Regions from separate parts of the Pseudomonas anguilliseptica genome, predicted to be linked through region 2. Evidence: riboswitches for the same ligand, from Rfam matches in the RefSeq annotation. Region 2 holds a riboswitch; each other region holds the start of a gene.
The links. Region 2 has a riboswitch for cobalamin ahead of cobG (precorrin-3B synthase). Riboswitches for the same ligand answer to the same signal wherever they lie in the genome.
Positions count from the first base shown of each region.

Region 1 (4,698 bases), 3.0 Mb from region 2:
GTACTCAAGGGGCAGTGGTAGGTGTTCTGGTCTGGCCTTAGCTGACGAAACATGCAGCTTGGCGCCAGCAGGATGTAAGCCTGGATGCGGCTATTTAAAACCAACGGATAGCGGACGAGGAATCAGCATGTTCACCCCTAAGGAAACTCTGAATAAGACTTCCTGATTTTGGCAAAATGCCCGGACGCCACCCGCCGAGTTTTCCGATGAAGCAAATGACCTTCGCCGATGCCGAGTACGCCGGCAAACGCAAGCAGACCCGCAAAGAGTTGTTCCTGATCGAGATGGATCGGGTGGTGCCGTGGAAGGGTTTGATCGCACTGATCGAACCGTATTACCCCAAGGGTGAAGGCGGTCGGCCGGCCTATCCGCTGATGGCGATGCTACGTGTGCACCTGATGCAGAACTGGTTCGGCTACAGCGACCCGGCGATGGAAGAAGCGCTGTACGAGACCACTATCCTGCGGCAGTTCGCCGGGCTGAGTCTGGAACGTATCCCCGACGAAACCACCATCCTCAACTTCCGTCGTCTGCTGGAGAAACATGAGTTGGCTGCCGGCATCCTGGCCGTCATCAATGGCTATCTTGGCGACCGTGGCCTGTCGTTGCGCCAAGGCACCATCGTCGATGCCACGCTGATCAATGCGCCGAGTTCGACCAAGAACAAGGACGGCAAACGCGACCCAGAGATGCACCAGGCCAAGAAGGGCAACCAATACTACTTCGGCATGAAGGCGCACATTGGCGTGGATGACGAGTCGGGGCTGGTACACAGCGTGGTAGGCACGGCGGCCAACGTGGCGGATGTCACTCAGGTCGACAAGTTGCTGCACGGCGAGGAAAACGTGGTGTGCGCCGATGCGGGTTATACCGGTGTCGAAAAGCGCCCCGAACATGATGGGCGCGAGGTGATCTGGCAGGTTGCTGCCCGCCGCAGCACCTATAAGAAGCTGGGTAAGAGCAGCCCGCTGTACAAAGCCAAACGCAAGATCGAGAAGGCCAAGGCCCAGGTGCGCGCCAAGGTTGAGCACCCGTTCCGGGTGCTCAAGCGTCAGTTCAGTTATGTAAAGACACGCTTCCGTGGCTTGGCCAAGAACACGGCGCAACTGGTGACGCTGTTCGCGCTGTCGAACCTGTGGATGGCACGCCGACATTTACTGACCAATGCAGGAGAGGTGCGCCTGTAATGCGGGAAATGGCTGCCGCGAGCTACTCGCGGCGGCTAAAAACACAGAAATGAATGGGTAATCTGATCGTTTTTGATCGATTTGCCGCTTTCAAAATCGGCGGGGCTGAAGTCAGCCAGAAATACATGGCTACTTCAGACCATCCCTAAGCGTTTTGCCCTTTTGGCTCTGCTCGGCCTGCCGTTAGCGACCCTGCAGGCGGCTGAGCCATCGTTCAGCTGCACCAAGGTAGAGGCTGGCAGTATCGAGGCGCTGATTTGTCAGACGCCTGCTCTGGCCGAACTTGATCAGAAAATGTCGGATATTTATCAGCAGGCTTCGGCCAAGGCCGCAAACCAGCATCCTCCCGTACTCAAGGCTGAGCAGCGAGGTTGGATAAAAGGCCGCAATGACTGCTGGAAGGCCGCTGACCGTGAGCAGTGCGTAGCCGAGAGCTATCGCCTGCGGATTGCCGAACTGCAGGCGCGCTACGCGTTACTGAAAGGGACCGGTCCGGTGCATTTTCAATGCGATGGCCTGCCAGCCAAGGAAGTCATCGTCACCTACTACCCCACCGAGCCTGGGACCCTGCTGGCCGAGTTTGCTGACAGCGTGTCGTTGATGTATCAGCAGCCTGCAGCCAGCGGCAGTAAATATCAGGGGCGCAATGAATCATTCTGGGAGCACCAGAGTGAGGCGACCGTGGTGTGGGGCTATGGCTCGCCCGAGATGAAGTGTCAGGCCAAGTAACCCTGGTGGCTTAAGCCGTCTGCGCTAAATGGCGCATTCGTTTGACGCTTAATCGCGAACTCTCTACCCTTCGCGCCTTGTAACAGGTGCCCCGAACGCTGTGCGTGTGTGGGGTGAAACTGGGAAGTCGGTGCGCTGTGCGTGTGAACGCCCGCTATTCCGACGCTGCCCCCGCAACGGTAAGTGAGTCAAACGCCGCAAGTGCCACTGTGCTCAAGCATGGGAAGGCGCGGCATAGAGCCTGCTAGGTTCTGAGAACCTCAAGGTTCGCTCACAAGCCCGGAGACCGGCCTGTTGCAGTCCACGGCATCGCGGAGGGCGATGGCTGGCGTGTGGTTTGCGCTGTGCGTGGCCCCGCGCTTTCCCTGTCCTCGCATGCTTTTTCCAGCCAGATCGCCCTGTGGCGGTGGAGCAGTGCGATGACTGAATCGATTGAGCGTGACGCCCGGCACAAGGCGCGCATGGCCCGCAAGAAAGCCCTGATCGATGAAAAGATTGCCCAGGCCCAGGACGAATACGGCCTGCTGCTGGTGCACAGCGGCAATGGCAAGGGCAAGAGCAGCAGCGCTTTCGGCATGGTCGCGCGTGCCTTGGGCCATGGCCTCAAGGTCGGCGTGGTGCAATTTATCAAGGGCGCGGCCAGCACCGGCGAGGAAAGCTTCTTCCGCCGTTTTCCCGATGAAGTCAGTTATCACGTAATGGGTGAGGGCTTTACCTGGGAGACTCAGGATCGTCAGCGCGATATCGATAAGGCCCATGAGGCCTGGGCGGTGGCGGCGCAGCTGCTGAATGACCCGGCCATCGGTCTGGTGGTGCTCGATGAGCTGAATATCGCGCTGAAATATGGCTACCTGGAACTCGACGCGGTGCTCGCCGATATTGAAGCGCGTCCGCTGCTGCAGCATGTGGTGGTGACCGGTCGTGGCGCGCTGCCTGGGATGGTCGAGGCAGCGGATACCGTCACCGAAATGAGCCTGGTCAAGCATGCGTTCAAAGCCGGGGTTAAAGCACAAAAGGGAGTGGAGTTTTGAGCAGCGCCCGCTCTTGCCCCGCCTTATTGATCGCAGCTCCCGCTTCCGGCCAGGGTAAAACCACGGTAACCGCTGCCTTGGCGCGTTTGCATGCACGCCAAGGCAAGCGCGTGCGGGTGTTCAAGTGCGGCCCGGACTTTCTCGACCCGATGATTCTCGCCCGCGCCAGCGGTGCGCCGGTGTATCAGCTTGACCTGTGGATGGTCGGCGAAGCCGAGAGTCGTCGTCTGCTCTGGGAGGCGGCAGGTGAGGCCGATCTGATTCTGATCGAAGGGGTGATGGGGCTGTTCGATGGCACGCCCTCTGCGGCCGACCTGGCCCGGCACTTTGGCGTGCCGGTGCTGGCGGTAATCGACGGTTCGGCCATGGCGCAGACCTTCGGCGCCATGGCCCATGGCCTGGCAACGTTCCAGCCCGATTTGCCGTTCTCCGGGGTGCTCGGTAATCGGGTTGGCAGTGCGCGGCATGGCGAGATTCTGCGTGATGCTCTGCCAGCCTCGATCCGCTGGTACGGCGCGCTGCCGCGCAGCGCCGAAGTTGGTTTGCCAAGCCGCCATCTGGGTCTGGTGCAGGCGGGGGAGCTGGCCGACCTGGATGCGCGCCTGGACGCCGCCGCCGATGCCTTGGCCGCCAGTGCCGATACCAGCCTGCCGCCGCCGGTCAGCTTCGCCGCGCCTGAGCAGGTAAGGCCCGCGCCGTTGCTTAAGGGCGTGCGGATCGGCGTGGCGCGCGACAGCGCCTTTGCCTTTCTCTATCAGGCCAACCTCGATTTGCTGGGCGAACTGGGTGCTGAATTGGCGTTCTTTTCGCCGCTCAGCGATCAGCAACTGCCCGATATCGACAGCCTCTATCTGCCTGGCGGCTACCCGGAGCTGCACCTGGCCGCACTTGAAACCAACCAGCCCATGGCCGAATCGATTCGCGCGCACCATGCTGCCGGAAAACCGATCCATGCCGAGTGCGGCGGGATGCTCTATCTGCTCGACAAACTGACCGATAAACAGGGCGTCAGTGGGCAAATGCTTGGCTTGCTAAGCGGCGAAGCCACCCTGCAACCGCGCATGACCGCCATGGCCTTGCAGCAGGCCGAATTGCCGGAAGGGCTGCTGCGCGGCCACAGTTTCCACTACTCGGCGCTCAGCAGCGGCCTGCAACCGCTGACCCGCGGCGAATGCCCGAATTACAAGCGCACCAGTGAGGCGGTCTATCGCCAGGGGCGGATGACCGCCTCCTATATCCACTTCTATCTGCCATCCGATCCGGTTGCCGCCGCGGCGCTGTTTTGCCCCGGAGCGCCGGCATGAGCGAGCAGGCTTTTAGCCCGCAAGAACGCGCGGCGGTGTATCGCGCCATTGCCGAGCGCCGCGATATGCGCCATTTCAGCGGCGGCGAGGTGGCTCCCGAGCTGCTTGCGCGCCTGCTCGAAGCCGCGCACCAAGCCCCCAGCGTCGGCCTGATGCAACCGTGGCGGTTTATTCGCATCACCCGCCCGGCCTTGCGCGAGGCGATTCATGGCCTGGTCGAAGAGGAGCGTGCGCGCACCGCCGAGGCGTTGGGCGAGCGCAGTGATGAATTTATGCGGCTGAAAGTTGAGGGCATCCGCGACTGTGCCGAACTGTTGGTGGTGGCTCTGATGGAGGGGCGTGAGGCCCATGTATTCGGCCGGCGCACCTTGCCGGAAATGGACCTGGCATCCCTGGCCTGCGCGATTCAGAACCTCTGGCTGGCAGCCCGTGCAGAGGGTTTGGGCA
Region 1 is NZ_FNSC01000001.1:4,525,244-4,529,941, reverse strand. Features, by position in the region: gene BLW24_RS22060 (alpha/beta hydrolase) at 1-21, shown strand, start outside; gene BLW24_RS22055 (IS5 family transposase) at 207-1,187, shown strand; gene BLW24_RS22050 (MliC family protein) at 1,350-1,916, shown strand; cobalamin riboswitch at 1,984-2,225, shown strand; gene cobO (cob(I)yrinic acid a,c-diamide adenosyltransferase) at 2,336-2,947, shown strand; gene BLW24_RS22040 (cobyrinic acid a,c-diamide synthase CobB) at 2,944-4,251, shown strand; gene bluB (5,6-dimethylbenzimidazole synthase) at 4,248-4,698, shown strand, end outside.
Region 1: linked by a shared signal. The riboswitch ahead of cobO (cob(I)yrinic acid a,c-diamide adenosyltransferase) and the one ahead of cobG (precorrin-3B synthase) in region 2 are both predicted to bind cobalamin.

Region 2 (4,698 bases):
TCAAGGTGTGCGGCAAGCTCCCGTGCCATACGGTTAACCCCACCCAGCCCACCGAGCAGCGGCACCACGGCGCTGCCGTCTTCGGCCACGGCCAGCACCGGCGGTTCGCGGTCTTTCTCGCCGAGTACGGCGGCCAGGCTGCGAATCACGATGCCGGCGGCGCACAGCACGATCAGCGGCGTACCGGCGCGATAGAGCGCGCGCAGGGTGTCGCCGAAGTCTGCATAAGTGCGCTCAACGTCCGCCACCCGGCTGTGCAGACCGTGAATTTCGGCCTGGGGATACAGCGCCTGGATACGTCGTGCGCAAGGCAAGGCGGAGGGGCCGAGGATGATGATGGCGGCGGTCATAAGTTGTTCCGTGATTGGCGTAGGAGCGGCCTTGGCCGCGATCAGTCCCGTAGCCCGGATGTAATCCGGGGTACCGCGATTCTTGGGTGTGTGGGTAGGGTGGATGACGCTTTTTTCATCCACCAATCGCGGTTGGTGGATGGGTGAAGCGTCATCCACCCTACGACCGTTTCAACCGCGCCATTTCTCGCCGGGAATGACGATCATCGAGAAGTACGGCGAGGACATCGGTTCCACCTCGTCCAGCGGCACGATGCGCTGGTTGCCCATGGTCGCGCGTTCGACGTAATGGGCGCGGTGGTCGATGCCCAGCTCCTGCAGCACACGGCGGACTTTCTCGAAGTTGCGCCCGAGCTTCATCACCACGGCGGCCTCTGCATCTTTCAAGCGCTGCTTAAGTTCATCTTCGGGCAGTACGCCGGAGAGCACGCTCAAGCTCTGGTTGCGGTACACCAGCGGGGTGCCGAGCACCGAGGCGCAGCCGAGCATGGAGCACACGCCGGGCACCACTTCCACCTGGTACTGCGCGGCCAGGCGGTCGTGCAGGTACATATAGGAGCCGTAGAAGAACGGGTCGCCTTCGCAGATCACCGCTACGTCCTGGCCGGCGTCGAGCCGGGCGGCGATCTGCACCGCGCAGGTGTCGTAGAAGTCGCTGATCACATCTTCATAGCTCAGCGGCGCGGCGAGCTTTTCTGTGGTCACCGGGTAGACCAGCGGCAGGCGCTGCTGCGTGTCGGTCAGGTGCTGTTCGATAATGCCGAAGGCGTTGCCGCCCTGGCCCTTGTTGGCTTTGGCCTTGGCCACAAAGTAGCCGACTACATCGGCCGATTGCAGCAGGCGCAGGGCCTTGAGGGTGATCAGCTCCGGGTCGCCGGGGCCGACGCCGATGCCGAGCAGACGGCCTCTTTGCACAGTCATCACTCCACCTCCGTGGCCAGGGCGTTGACCGCCGCCACCGCCATGGCGCTGCCGCCGCGACGGCCGCGCACTATTACATAGGGCACGCCACGGCTGTCGGCGGCGAGGGCGTCCTTGGATTCCGCCGCGCCGATAAAGCCCACTGGCATGCCGATAATCAGCGCCGGTTTCGGCGCGCCGGCATCGAGCATTTCCAGCAGGTAGAACAGCGCGGTGGGGGCGTTGCCGATCACCACCACGCTGCCTTCCAGGTGCTCGCGCCAATGTTCCAATGCGACTGCCGAACGGGTATTACCCAGTGCGCGGGCCTGCTCGATCACGCCGTCGTTATGCAGGGTGCAGATCACCGGGTTGTTGGCGGCCAGGCGCGGGCGGGTGATGCCTTCGGCGACCATCCGTGCATCGCAGAGAATTGCCGCGCCCTTGGCCAGGGCGGCGCGGCCGGCAGCACCGGCCCCGGGGGAGAAGCGCAGATCCTGCACCACATCGACCATGCCGCAGGCGTGGATAACCCGCACGGCGAGCTTTTCCAGATCGGCCGGAATGCTGCTGAGATCGGCCTCGGCACGGATGGTGGCGAAGGACTGACGGTAGATTTCCTGGCCGTCGCGGATGTACTCAAGCATCGCTGTTTCCCGTTGCGCAGTGGGCGGCGAACCAGTCGCCGGCCTCGTCGATTGTTATGGCGCTGGCCAGCAGTTGGCCGAAACCGGCCGCCTCGGGCGTGCGTTGATAAAGCTGGTAATGCCCGGCGCTGCTGGCCAGCAGGGTAAAGGGCGCGGTATGCGCGGCGGCGCAGGAACGCGGGCAGGCGCTGAGATGCACCTGTGGCCGCGCCGTGCTGGTGCGCAGGCGTTCGGCCAGGCGTAGGGCATCGGCCTTGCTGTCGGCCAGGCCCTTGCCGCAGGCGGCTGAGCCGGTGCAGGCGATCAGATTGCTAAGCGGTTCCTGCGCATCGATCAGCAGGCCCAGTGCGCCCAGCTTGTGCAGCAGCTTGTCTGCCGATGGCTTGGGGATATTCGGCAGCAACAGGCCCTGCCAGGGCGTCAGGCGCAGGCTGGCATCGCCACGGTGCTCGGCCAGTTCGGCCAGGGCTTTGAGTTGCGCGGCGTCGATCCGGCCCAGACGCGCGGCGGCGGCGACCATGCACAGGCCGGCCTGCTGCTGTGGATAAATGCCAATGGGTGCGCGTTGGCTGACTGGTTTGCGTTGCCAGTCGGTCGGCGGCGCTTGCACGGCAAAGGGCAGGCACCTTTGCAGCTGTTGCAGCAGCTCGCTGGCGGGAATCACGTTTAGCAGCTGGCGCATCCGGCTATGTGCGTTGCCGGCCAGCTGGAGAAACAGCATCAGCAGTTGTTCCACCAGCTGCACGGCTTGCTTCGCGTCGATTACGCCCAGCGGCTGCTCATCCGGGCAACCGGCCAGGCCAAAGGCCAGTCGCGCCGGCGTGCCGGGCAGGGCACTAAGCCAGATATCGTGGGGATGTTCGTGCATGGCCAGGGCTTCGCCGCCGTCCAGCTGCAGGGCGAACTTGGCTGACAGCCGATGCAGTTCCGGGGTGTTTTGCAGCAGGTCGAGCAGCGCGGTGGCCAGCGGGCGGGTATCGAACAGGGCGTGCGGATCGATGCCGGCGGCGGGGCTCAGCAGCAGGTTGCGCACATCGTCGGCAGCCGGGTTGCTCGGGCCGAGGCCGGCGGCCAGTAGGTGTTCAATCAGCTCGGCCTGCTGGCCGGCCAATACACCACGAATCTGCAGATTGCTGCGGTTGGTCAGCTCCAGCACGCCACTGGCGCAGCGCTCGGTGGCCTCGGCGATGGCCCGTGCCTGGTCGCTGCTCAGCACGCCACCGGCCAGCTTGACCCGACAGATGCCACCGTCCAGCGCCTGAACGATACGCAGCAGGCCGGGGCACGCGCTGGGGCGTGAGAGGGGCGAGTCGACGATGCTTGGACGGTCGCGCAACAAGTTCACCAGCAACAACGAACCTGTCTACGATCTGCTGCGCGTCGGCCCTACTGCGTTAAAACCAGGCTCGGAATGCTCATGTACAGCTCGTACACTCCGCTTCCTCGCCTGTTTTTGCCTTGTAGGGCTCTAGCTCGCTAGATCGAAAACAGGTTCTACGACGCGGCGACCGAACCAGCGAAATCCACCCACGGGGGGATTTCATGGCATCGGTACACCCCGCCCGATGTTGGCACTCGCGACCAGCGTCGTCGGCAGGTCTCCTGGCTGACAGGTCATCATCTGCTGCGGCCTTCCCGGTTTCCCAGTGGCGCAGTTGCGGCAGACTCGCTGTTTACAGTTGCGGGGGCAGTTCGGTCACGATCAGCGGATCGCTCCGGATTCCCTCTTAGGCCCTATGCACAGTGGCGGTGGGCACCGACGAAGGCTGTATTATGCCCGCTTTGCGCGCAGGCACGACAGCCAGCTGGTCGGGCGACGCGCTAATGTCGGTTTGAGGAAAGCGCATGACGGCCTGGTTAACCCTGGTAGGCATTGGTGAAGACGGCTATGCCGGCCTGGGTGAGGCGGCGCGGCGGGCGCTGGGCGAGGCGCAGTGGATAGTCGGCAGCCCACGGCAGCTGGCGCTGTTGCCCAGCGATCTGCCGGGGCAGCACGAACTCTGGCCGAGCCCCTTTAGCCTGGAGTCGGTATTGGCGCGGCGCGGGATGCCGGTATGCGTACTGGCCAGCGGTGACCCGCTGTTCTATGGGGTTGGCGCAAGCCTGGCGCGGCAGCTGCCGGCTGAGGAGTTGCGGGTGTTTTCTGCGCCCTCGTCGGTGTCACTGGCCGCCGCCCGTATGGGTTGGCCGTTGCAGGAGGTGAGGGTGCTGTCGCTGGTGGCGCGGCCGTTGGCGGCGTTGCAGGCGCAGCTTTTCCCCGGAGCGCGGCTGCTGTTATTGAGCAATGACGGCGACAGCCCGGCGGCGGTGGCCGAGTTGCTGCGGGCGCGCGGTTTTGGCCCTAGCCGTTTGACCCTGCTGGAGCATCTGGGCGGCGCTCAGGAACGACGCATCGATGGCCTGGCCAGCGATTGGGCAGTGCCGCGTGCTGCCGATCTTAATCTGCTGGCGGTCGAGTGCGTGGCGGGTGTCGAGGCGCGCTTGCTGCCGCTCACTCCAGGTTTGCTGGACGACGCCTATCGGCACGACGGCCAGCTGACCAAGCGCGACGTGCGCGCCATCACCCTGGCGCGCCTGGCGCCGCAACCCGGTGAGCTGCTCTGGGATGTCGGCGCCGGCTGCGGCTCCATCGGTATCGAGTGGATGCGCGCGTACCCTAGTTGTCGGGCGCTGGCCATCGAGGCCGATGCCGGCCGTCAGGCGCATATTCAGCACAACCGCGATGCCCTCGGCGTGCCCGGCCTGCAACTGGTCGCCGGCCGTGCGCCCGAAGCACTGAGCGGACTGGCTGCGCCGGATGC
Region 2 is NZ_FNSC01000001.1:1,502,288-1,506,985, reverse strand. Features, by position in the region: gene cobJ (precorrin-3B C(17)-methyltransferase) at 1-350, opposite strand, end outside; gene BLW24_RS07365 (precorrin-2 C(20)-methyltransferase) at 522-1,274, opposite strand; gene BLW24_RS07360 (precorrin-8X methylmutase) at 1,271-1,897, opposite strand; gene cobG (precorrin-3B synthase) at 1,890-3,233, opposite strand; cobalamin riboswitch at 3,473-3,673, opposite strand; gene cbiE (precorrin-6y C5,15-methyltransferase (decarboxylating) subunit CbiE) at 3,743-4,698, shown strand, end outside.

Region 3 (4,698 bases), 1.3 Mb from region 2:
GACTCAAGCCCGTGGTCGCCTGCAGGTGCAGGGCGGCCAGACGATCCACCGCTTCTTCAGCGGTGTTGGCGACAATAAAATCATCGGAACAAGGGTTCACAAGGCACCTTCCTGGCTGATCGGAATGGCTCTATCTTGCCCTGATCCGCCGCGCTTGTGATAGCGCGACGTTATCCGCGCAGGCTACTTGAGCAACGTCTTGAGATCCTCGGGCACAGCCTGTGGGGTCAGCGGGCCGACGCGCCGGGCACCCGGATTACCTAGGGGATAAAACCCCAGCAGCGACCCCAGGCTACCGGGGATGCGCAGCAGTTGTGCCAGCCCCTCGGACCAGTCTCGCTGGCGCCAGGCCCAAGCGAACATCCATAGATGGCTGCGCAGGTGTTCGCTGAAATAGCGCTGACCGAGAATATGCGCCCGCTCCAGATGGCGCAGCTCGGCAGCAGGATCAGTGCCGCGCAGGGCGCGGGCCAGTTGGTATTCCTGCCAGAAGGCTTGTTCACGGGTCATGGCAACGCTCCTATTTTCAAGCTGCGTCGCAGTCTGCAAGTGCGGGGCGGCCCCCAGGCCAAGCATCCGTTGCTAATCTTCTGTCGGCCAATTGCCTAAGGAACGCTCATGCCGCGCGCCCTGCTCACCCTTGTGCTCTGTCTGTTACCCAGTTTTCTGCTGGCAGATCGCCTGGATGGCCATTACCTGACCACGCTGGATGGCCAGCCAGCCGAAATGCACCTGCGCAGCCAGGGCAAACAGGTCACGGGGGAGTATGTGGAAGGTGGCAGGTTGCGCCTGCAGATCAGCGGCAGCTTTGACGGCCAGTTGCTCAGCGCGCAGATCAGCGAAGCGCAGTCCGGGCAGCTGATTGCCAATATGAATGCCACTTACGCCAATGGCATGCTTAACGCTCATATTGCCGCACGCAACCCGACGACTGGGGCAACCCTGGAACGCAAGGCGCTGTTCCACCGGCAGAACTTGAGTGCAGTAGCCGCTCAAGCAAGCAACCCAAGCAGCAGCGCCACACGCGATCCGGCACTGATCGGCACTTGGGTACACGAGAAGATCATCAACAGCGGCGGCGCCAATTTCGCCTCTATGACCACTCAGATGATTCTGCAACTGCAGGGCGACGGCAGCGTTTCACAATGGACACGCAGCGTGGCAGGTGGCGCCGACTGGAACTACGACAGCCCTGGCGAGCTGCAATACAGCGGCCGTTGGCAGAGTAACAACGGCCTGTTGGAAGTGCAGAGGCAAGGCCGCAGTGACTATCAGCCCGCTGCCTACTATCGCTTCAGTGACCAGTACCTGGTCACTGAGAGCAATACCGGCAAGCTGATCTGGCAGCGTCGCCAGTAATCAATCAGGCCGGTTGATGCAGGCGCGAGTTGAACAACGGCCCACGGCTATACGCGGACAGCGCCTTGGCAGCGGCCAACACACCCAGATCGACCAGCGGCTCGATCAGGATCACGCTCATATAGGCCAGGCCAAAACTGCCCACGGCCGCCAGGTTCTCGCCGGAGAAGCCGTTGCCGTAGAACGCCCAGAAGCCGACCCAGGCGACGATGCCGCCCTGATAGGCCGTCGACAGCGCCAGCGCCTGCTTGTAGGAGAGGTCCACATAGGCAGTACCCGGCGCGATAATGCGCTTGGCCAGCACACTGATAGCCCACAGCGGCACCAGCAGCGTAGTGACGTTCATGCCGTATTGCGGCAGGTCGAACTGAGCGAACAGCAGCCCCTGCAGGAGCAGGCCGAGCGCCAGACCAACAGCCGTAGCACCGGCGCCGAACAGCAGCAGCAGGGTCGAACCGAGGATCAGATGCACCTCGGAAACCCCGACCGCGTGGTGCGGAAATACTTCAAAGAAGCAGAACACCAGAGCAGTGGTCAGCACGCTGCGTAATGCCAGGGCGGCAGCGCCGCCATTGTCACGCACGCTGTCGAGCGCAAGCTTGGCGCAAAGGCCAAAGGCACCTGCGGCGGTTGCATAGCCGAGGAAGATTTTGGCGCCAGTAACGACTTCTGGTTCGATGTGCATAGAGATTCCTGTACCGCGCCCACCGCGCGATGATCCGGATTGAGGGGATGGGCATAAGCGCCCGGCTTCGATGGCAGGTCTCCTGGCTCACGGCTTGACACTGCGCCCGCCTTCCCGACCTTGCAGTCAGTGGCATCTGGGCTTCGCTCGCCGTTTACAGTTGCGGGGGCAGCCAGGGCATTGGCGACGTGCGCTTCACCCTGTTCCCTTTTCATCCAGCCGCATCACACGGGCTGGAACCATCGGCGGCCACCTTACCCGGCGGCCGCGAGAAATGACAGAGCCCGACGTTTACCGCGCAGGCAAACCAACGGACTGGGTAGCGCCTGACGCCGTATGACGCAAGCAGGTGAAGACGCCATTGGCAGTGGCGCACAGCAGCCCCTGAGCATCGTGCAGCGTGGCCTGCACCGCGACCTCTCGCCCTTCGCGCTGCTGCACGCAGGCTTCAGTACGTAGCGGCAAAGCCGCAAGGCCAATCGGGCGCAGGTAATTCGCCTGCAGGCTGGCGGTCACGTAGACCTCCGAGGCACTGGCCTGCGAATACACCGCCAACCCCAACGCCGCATCGAACAGCGTGGCGGTATAGCCGCCATGCACACCGCCAAGCGGATTGAAGTGCACGGCCGGCGGCTGACTGCTGAAGCTCGCCACCCCGGCTGCGGCCTGCAGCTGGGAGATACCGTAATCCGCCGCAATATCGCCGGTCAGCCAGACCTTCAACCGCTCAAACAGACTGCCGTGCATGTTCAGGCCTCAGATCAGGTGCGGCGTACTGCGCGCCACCAGCGCTTCGACATTCACCCCACGCGGCAGGGTGCCGTAGACCCGCCCGCCCTGACCACCCAGACGACTGGCGATAAAGGCATCGGAGACCTCGGCATTGCCGGCTTCCAGCAGCAGTTTGGCCTGCAGCGCCAGAGCCACATCTTCGGTGAGCTGACGGGCGCGGTACTGGATATCGGCGGTGTCACGGAAATCTGCCTGCAGTTGCGCAATATGGGCTTTCAGCAGCGCATCGCCGTGACCGTCGCCGAGCTCATGGAACAGCGCATCAAGCACGCCCGGCTCCTTGGACAGCGCGCGCAGCACGTCCAGGCACTGCACGTTGCCCGAACCTTCCCAGGTCGAGTTGACCGGTGCTTCGCGGTACAGCCTTGGGAGGATGGTGTCCTCGACATACCCGGCACCGCCCATGCACTCGGCAGCCTCGTTGATCATGGCCGGCGCGCGTTTGCAGATCCAATACTTGCCCACGGCGGTGACCAGGCGAGCGAACTTGTCTTCCTGCTCATCGTGCGGGTTATCCAGCGCCTTGCCCATGCGCATGGTCAGCGCCAGCGCCGCTTCGCTTTCCAGGGCCAGGTCAGCCAGTACGTTCTGCATCAGCGGCTGCTCGCTGAGTACCCGCCCCCCAACCTGACGGTGCGCGCAGTGATGCGCGGCCTGAGTCAGGGCCTGACGCATCAGCGCGCTGGAGCCAATCATGCAGTCGAAGCGGGTCAGCGCGACCATTTCGATAATGGTCGGCACACCACGACCTTCCTCGCCAACCATCCAGGCCAGCGCGCCTCGAAACTCCACTTCACTGGAGGCGTTCGACCAGTTACCCAGCTTGTTCTTCAGACGCTGGATATAGAACTCGTTGCGCGTGCCGTCCGGGCGGTGGCGCGGCAGCAGAAAGCAGGTCAGGCCCTTGTCGGTATACGCCAGGGTCAGGAAGGCATCGCACATCGGCGCCGAGCAGAACCACTTGTGCCCGACCAGCTCATAGGCCTGGCCCGAGCCACCGAGGCCAACCGGGTAGGCGCGCGTGGTGTTGGCACGCACGTCGGTGCCGCCCTGCTTCTCGGTCATGGCCATGCCGATGGTCGCACCGGTTTTCTGCTCGATCGGCAGATTGCGCGGGTCGTATTGAGTCGAGAGGATTTTCGGTAGCCACTTCTCGGCCACATCGGCCTGCAGCTTGAGCGCCGGCACACTGGCGAAGGTCATGGTCAGCGGGCAACCGCTACCGGCCTCGGCCTGGCTGTGCAGGTAGCTCATGGCGGCGCGCGCCACCTGGGCGCCTGCGCGCGGATCGGTCCAGGGCATGGACGGCAGGCCGTGTTCAATGGCCGCACTCATCAGTTGGTGATAGGCCGGGTGAAACTCCACCAGATCGGCACGATGGCCATAGCGGTCATGGCTCTTGAACACCGGCTTGTTTTCGTTGGCGAGAAAGCCTGCGGCCATCAACTTGCCGCCCGCCAGGCCGCCATACACATCCAGGCGCTGCTCGGCCCAGCCGCCGCCGAAGCACTTGGTCCACTCCTGCAGCGGCAGGTCAACGCGGTACAGGTTGGCGCCATCCAGCGGCGGCACCTGGTTGAACACTTCATGGGTTTCGGCGTGTTGGCTGGCATTCATGGTTGAGGCTCCTCTGCAGGCAATTTGGCGCCCACGGCGCGTAGACAAAAGGTGGTCAGGGCCTGGCTGACTTCAGCCAGGCTGGGGGCGGGATAACCGGCTTCGCGGGCCGCACGTGCTGGCGGCGATAACGGCCCGACCAGGGCCTCGGCAATGGCGCCGACCAGGCAGGCAGCAATCAGGTTGATCTGCTGCACGTGGAACTGACCAGCGGCCACGCCCTCCTGCAACAGCTCGACAAACAG
Region 3 is NZ_FNSC01000001.1:2,762,539-2,767,236, reverse strand. Features, by position in the region: gene amn (AMP nucleosidase) at 1-100, opposite strand, end outside; gene BLW24_RS13420 (DUF3703 domain-containing protein) at 184-510, opposite strand; gene BLW24_RS13415 (hypothetical protein) at 619-1,359, shown strand; gene BLW24_RS13410 (energy-coupling factor ABC transporter permease) at 1,364-2,044, opposite strand; cobalamin riboswitch at 2,100-2,303, opposite strand; gene BLW24_RS13405 (PaaI family thioesterase) at 2,336-2,791, opposite strand; gene BLW24_RS13400 (acyl-CoA dehydrogenase family protein) at 2,801-4,453, opposite strand; gene BLW24_RS13395 (TetR/AcrR family transcriptional regulator) at 4,450-4,698, opposite strand, start outside.
Region 3: linked by a shared signal. The riboswitch ahead of BLW24_RS13410 (energy-coupling factor ABC transporter permease) and the one ahead of cobG (precorrin-3B synthase) in region 2 are both predicted to bind cobalamin.

Region 4 (4,698 bases), 560 kb from region 2:
CGATCTCCAAGAACGTTGGCGGTCTGTCCAACTACCTGGCCAAGATCCTCTCCAGCCGCACCTACGCCAGCATGCGCGAGGGCAGCAAGAAGATCCTCTCGCGCCTGCCAGGCGCCTGGGAGATCGCGCGCAAGACCGAAGAACACGCCAAGGGCATGCTGGTGCCCGGCACCCTGTTCGAGGAGCTGGGTTGGAACTATATCGGCCCGATCGACGGCCATGATCTGCCGACCCTGCTCGCCACCCTGCGCAATATGCGCGACCTCGATGGCCCGCAGTTTCTCCATGTGGTGACCAAGAAGGGCAAGGGCTTCGCCCCGGCCGAAGCCGACCCGATCGGCTACCACGCGATTACCAAGCTGGAGCCGATCAACGCGCCGGCCACTCCCAAGCAAGCCAGCGGGCCGAAATACTCCAGCGTATTCGGCCAGTGGCTGTGCGATATGGCCGCGACAGACCCGCGTCTGGTCGGCATCACCCCGGCGATGAAGGAAGGCTCCGATCTGGTGGCGTTCAGCGAACGCTATCCCGAGCGCTATTTCGATGTGGCCATCGCCGAACAGCACGCGGTGACCCTGGCCGCCGGCATGGCCTGCGATGGCGCCAAGCCGGTGGTGGCGATCTATTCCACCTTCCTCCAGCGCGCCTATGACCAGCTGATTCACGACGTGGCCGTGCAGCACCTCGACGTGCTGTTCGCCATCGACCGCGCCGGCCTGGTCGGCGAAGACGGTCCGACCCACGCCGGCAGCTTCGATATTTCCTACCTGCGCTGCATCCCCGGCATGCTGGTGATGACCCCGAGCGATGAAAACGAACTGCGCCGCATGCTGACCACCGGCCACCTGCTCAACGGCCCGGCCGCCGTGCGCTACCCACGCGGCAGCGGCCCGAATGCCACCATCGAGCCAGGTCTGGAGCCACTGGAAATCGGCAAGGGCGTCGTTCGTCGCCAAGGCAGCAAAGCAGCCTTGCTGGTATTCGGCGTACAACTGAGTGAGGCGCTCAAGGTGGGCGATGCACTCGACGCCACCGTGGTCGACATGCGCTTTGTCAAACCGCTGGATGAGGCCCTGGTACGCCAGCTGGCAGCCAGCCACGAACTGCTGGTGACCATCGAAGAAAACAGCGTGATGGGCGGTGCTGGCAGCGCAGTCAGCGAGTTCCTCGCCCACGCGAACATCCTCAAGCCAGTGCTGCACCTGGGCCTGCCCGACTACTACGTCGAGCACGCCAAACCGGCGCAGATGCTTGCCGAATGCGGGTTGGATGCCACCGGTATCGAAGCCGCCATCCGAGCGCGCCTCGCCAGCTTTTCTGCATGAGCACCGCTCATCCAGAGCTGAGCCAGGCTTGCTTGTAATTCATCCACCCGCGCATTAAGGTGCGCGGCGTTTTACTTCCGTCAAGGTGCGCCCTTCCACAGTGAAGCGGCGTTAAACGGGAAGCCGGTGCGTTCTGACGAACCATCCCGGCGCAGCCCCCGCAACGGTAATCGACCGCAGAGCCGTTCTGCACGTCACCTCAACGCCACTGGGTCATCCGGGAAGGCGAGGCGGCGCACGTCGAGAGCCCGGAGACCGGCCTTGCAGGATGTGACTGGTGTTGCGGAGGGCATCACCGTCAAGCTCAGGCTGCGCCCGCGCGCCCGTTCTTGCCCCTGCCCTTCTCAAAAGTCGTTCGACCTTTTGAGGATTCTCTACGTGAAATTGTCCCGTCTTGCCCTGGCTGTGGCGCTGCTGCCGCTGGCTGCTCATGCCGAATCAACCGATAACCATCAGGACGCGCTGAAATTACCAGCACTGGTGATCACCTCCGGTCGCCAAGTCGAAACCCGCCAACAGGCTACTGCTGCCACCTCGGTCTTCACTCGCCAGGACATCGAACGCCTGCAAGTAAGTAGCGTGCCCGAACTGCTAAATCGTGCACCCGGCATTTCTATCGTGCAGAACGGTGGTCGCGGCAGCCTGACCAGCGTATTTATCCGCGGTGCCAATGCCAACCAGACGCTGGTACTCGTCGATGGTGTACGCCTCAACGCGGCAGCCAGCGGTCTAGCCCGCCTGGAGTTTATAAGCCCCGAGCAGATAGAGCGGGTTGAGGTGGTGCGTGGGCCGCGCTCGGCGCTTTATGGCGCCGACGCCATCGGCGGGGTCATCCAGATTTTCACGCGCCGTGGCGAAACTGGCCTGCAGCCGCGCCTACGCCTGTCTGCAGGCACTCAGCAGACCTTCGAGCGCAGCCTTGGCCTTTCCGGTGGCAACGAACAGACTCGCTTCGACCTGGGTGCCAGCCTCGACGAAAGCGCAGGCTTTGACCGCTCCAATGACTCCCGAGGGCGCGATGGTGACCACGATGGCGTACGCCGCAAAGCCCTAAACCTGAGCCTGGAGCATCGCTTTCATGAGCGCCTGACGGGCGGTTTCAATTTGCTCGATCAGCGCGGCGAAACCGAATACGACGACCTGTTCAGCTTCGATCCGGGTAACCCCAGCGAACGCTTCAGCCTATCCAGCGTCGCGGGGCACTTGGAAGCTCAGCTTCTGGACACATGGAGCAGTCGCGTGGAAATTGGCCATATCGAGGACAAGAGCGACAACCGTGATGACTTCAATGCATCGAACAATTTTGCCTTCAACACCTACCGCGACTCCGCCAGTTGGCTGAACACCCTGACCCTGGGCGAGGCGCATCAGCTGCTGCTAGGCGCGGACTGGTATGAAGACCGCCTAACCAGCAGCACCGCTTTCAGCGAAAATGAACGCTGGAACCAGGCAGCTTTCGCCCAGCATCGTTTCCAGGGTGATGGATTCGCCACCGAATTGGGCCTTCGTCATGACGACAACGAACAATTCGGCAGCGAAAGTACGCTAAACGCGGCGCTGACCCTCAACCTCAGCCAACAACTGGATCTTTTGCTCAGTTATGGTGAAGGCTTCCACGCACCGACTTTCAACGATCTGTACTTCCCAACGTCAGCGTTTTACGGCGGCAACCCGGACCTCGCACCTGAGCACTCGAAAACCTATGAAGTGCAATTACGCGGCGAGCATCTGAATACCCTCTGGAGCCTTGCCGCCAACCGCACCGAAGTAAAAGACCTGATTACCGTGGTAAGTGACCCAGTGACGTTCTTCAGCCAGCCACAGAACGTCAGTCAAGCACGCCTTCAAGGCCTGGAGCTTAGCCTTGAGCGAAACCTGCTGGGCTGGCAGGCCGTATTGTCCGCCGGCTGGGTCGATCCGCGTGACCGTGAAAGTGGGCATACCTTACCGAGACGCGCCAAGCGCAGCCTCAACCTGGATCTTGACCGTCAGTTCGGCGATTTTGGCGCAGGCCTGACCTGGCAAGCGGTATCCAGCCGCTACGACGACGCTGCGAACACACGCGAAATTGCTGGTTATGGCCTGCTCGGCCTACGCGGCAGCTGGAAAATGAGTAAAGAACTGCAATGGCAGGTGAAAGTCGACAACCTGCTAGGCAAGGCTTACAGCCAGGCCACCTACAGCCGCCCGGACGATGCGTTCTTCAACAGCGTGACGCGTTATGGCTTTCGAGAGGAAGGTCGCAGCGGGATGCTATCGCTGACCTGGACACCCGACCTTTAAGAGGTGGGCGTATGCAGCCGCTCGGCTGCATACGACTTAAAACCAACGCATCACAAGCTAACCTCTACGAGCAGGAAAACCCCGGTCAGCGCGCCTCAGCCAACCGCTCACACAACGTCCCCACCGCCCCCAGCATCTGAAAGCTCGGCCGCTCCAGGCCAGCATCCGGCACCAACCACAGCTGTTTACGCTTAACTGCGGCTACCCCCGGCCAGATGCGCCAGGCATCCAGCTGCCCCTGCACGCCCGCCAGAATCACCTCGGGATTACGCTGCAGCACTGCCTCCACGCTAACCTGTGGTGCGGGCAAGGTGAGTTCGGCAAAGATATTCTCGGCCCCGCAGATACGCAGGGCATCGCTGATAATCTGCTGGCCGCCAATGGTGTACAGCGGCGTATTCCAGACCTGATAGAACAGGCGCAATGGCTGCTTGCGCTGATAACGCTGACGCAGCGCGGCCAGGCCGCTATTGAATTGCTGATGCAACTGCCGGCCTCGCTCAGCGCGGCCAACTCGCATACCGATTTCGATGAAGTTCTCCGCCAGATCAACCAGTTTGCGCGGCTCGACGATCAGCAGGGGAATCCCCATACGCTGCAGCTGCTGGCGTTGTGCGCTGCTGATGCTATCGGGCCAGAGCAGCACCAGATCGGGTTGCAGCTTGAGCAGGCTTTCTAATTCAAGCTGGCCGTAACGGCCCACAGAAGGCAACTGCGCCGCCGCTGCTGGCCGCTCGCCGCCATCGAGCAGGCCGACCAGCAGCTCGCCCGCATCCAGCTCCAGCATGATTTCAGTCAGGGAGGGTGCCAAGGTCACCACCCGTTCGACCGCCGTGGCGGGCAAAGCCAGCAACAGCAACAAACCGAGAGTGGTGGCGCGCATCAGGCGAGTTGGCGGGGAATGCGGTAGAGATACAACAGAACGATGCTGGAAATCGCCAGAAGGATCAGCGGAATCGCTTCCAGGCCAGCGAATACCGCGATGGCGGCAATCCAGGCCGGCATCGCCGCACCGAGAAAGGCCAGGCGACGCACACGTGCCAGCTCAAGCCAGGCATCGTGTTCATCTGCTGTATCGAGGGCTTTTTCC
Region 4 is NZ_FNSC01000001.1:937,455-942,152, forward strand. Features, by position in the region: gene dxs (1-deoxy-D-xylulose-5-phosphate synthase) at 1-1,325, shown strand, start outside; cobalamin riboswitch at 1,392-1,603, shown strand; gene BLW24_RS04460 (TonB-dependent receptor domain-containing protein) at 1,704-3,608, shown strand; gene BLW24_RS04465 (cobalamin-binding protein) at 3,694-4,491, opposite strand; gene BLW24_RS04470 (MFS transporter) at 4,491-4,698, opposite strand, start outside.
Region 4: linked by a shared signal. The riboswitch ahead of BLW24_RS04460 (TonB-dependent receptor domain-containing protein) and the one ahead of cobG (precorrin-3B synthase) in region 2 are both predicted to bind cobalamin.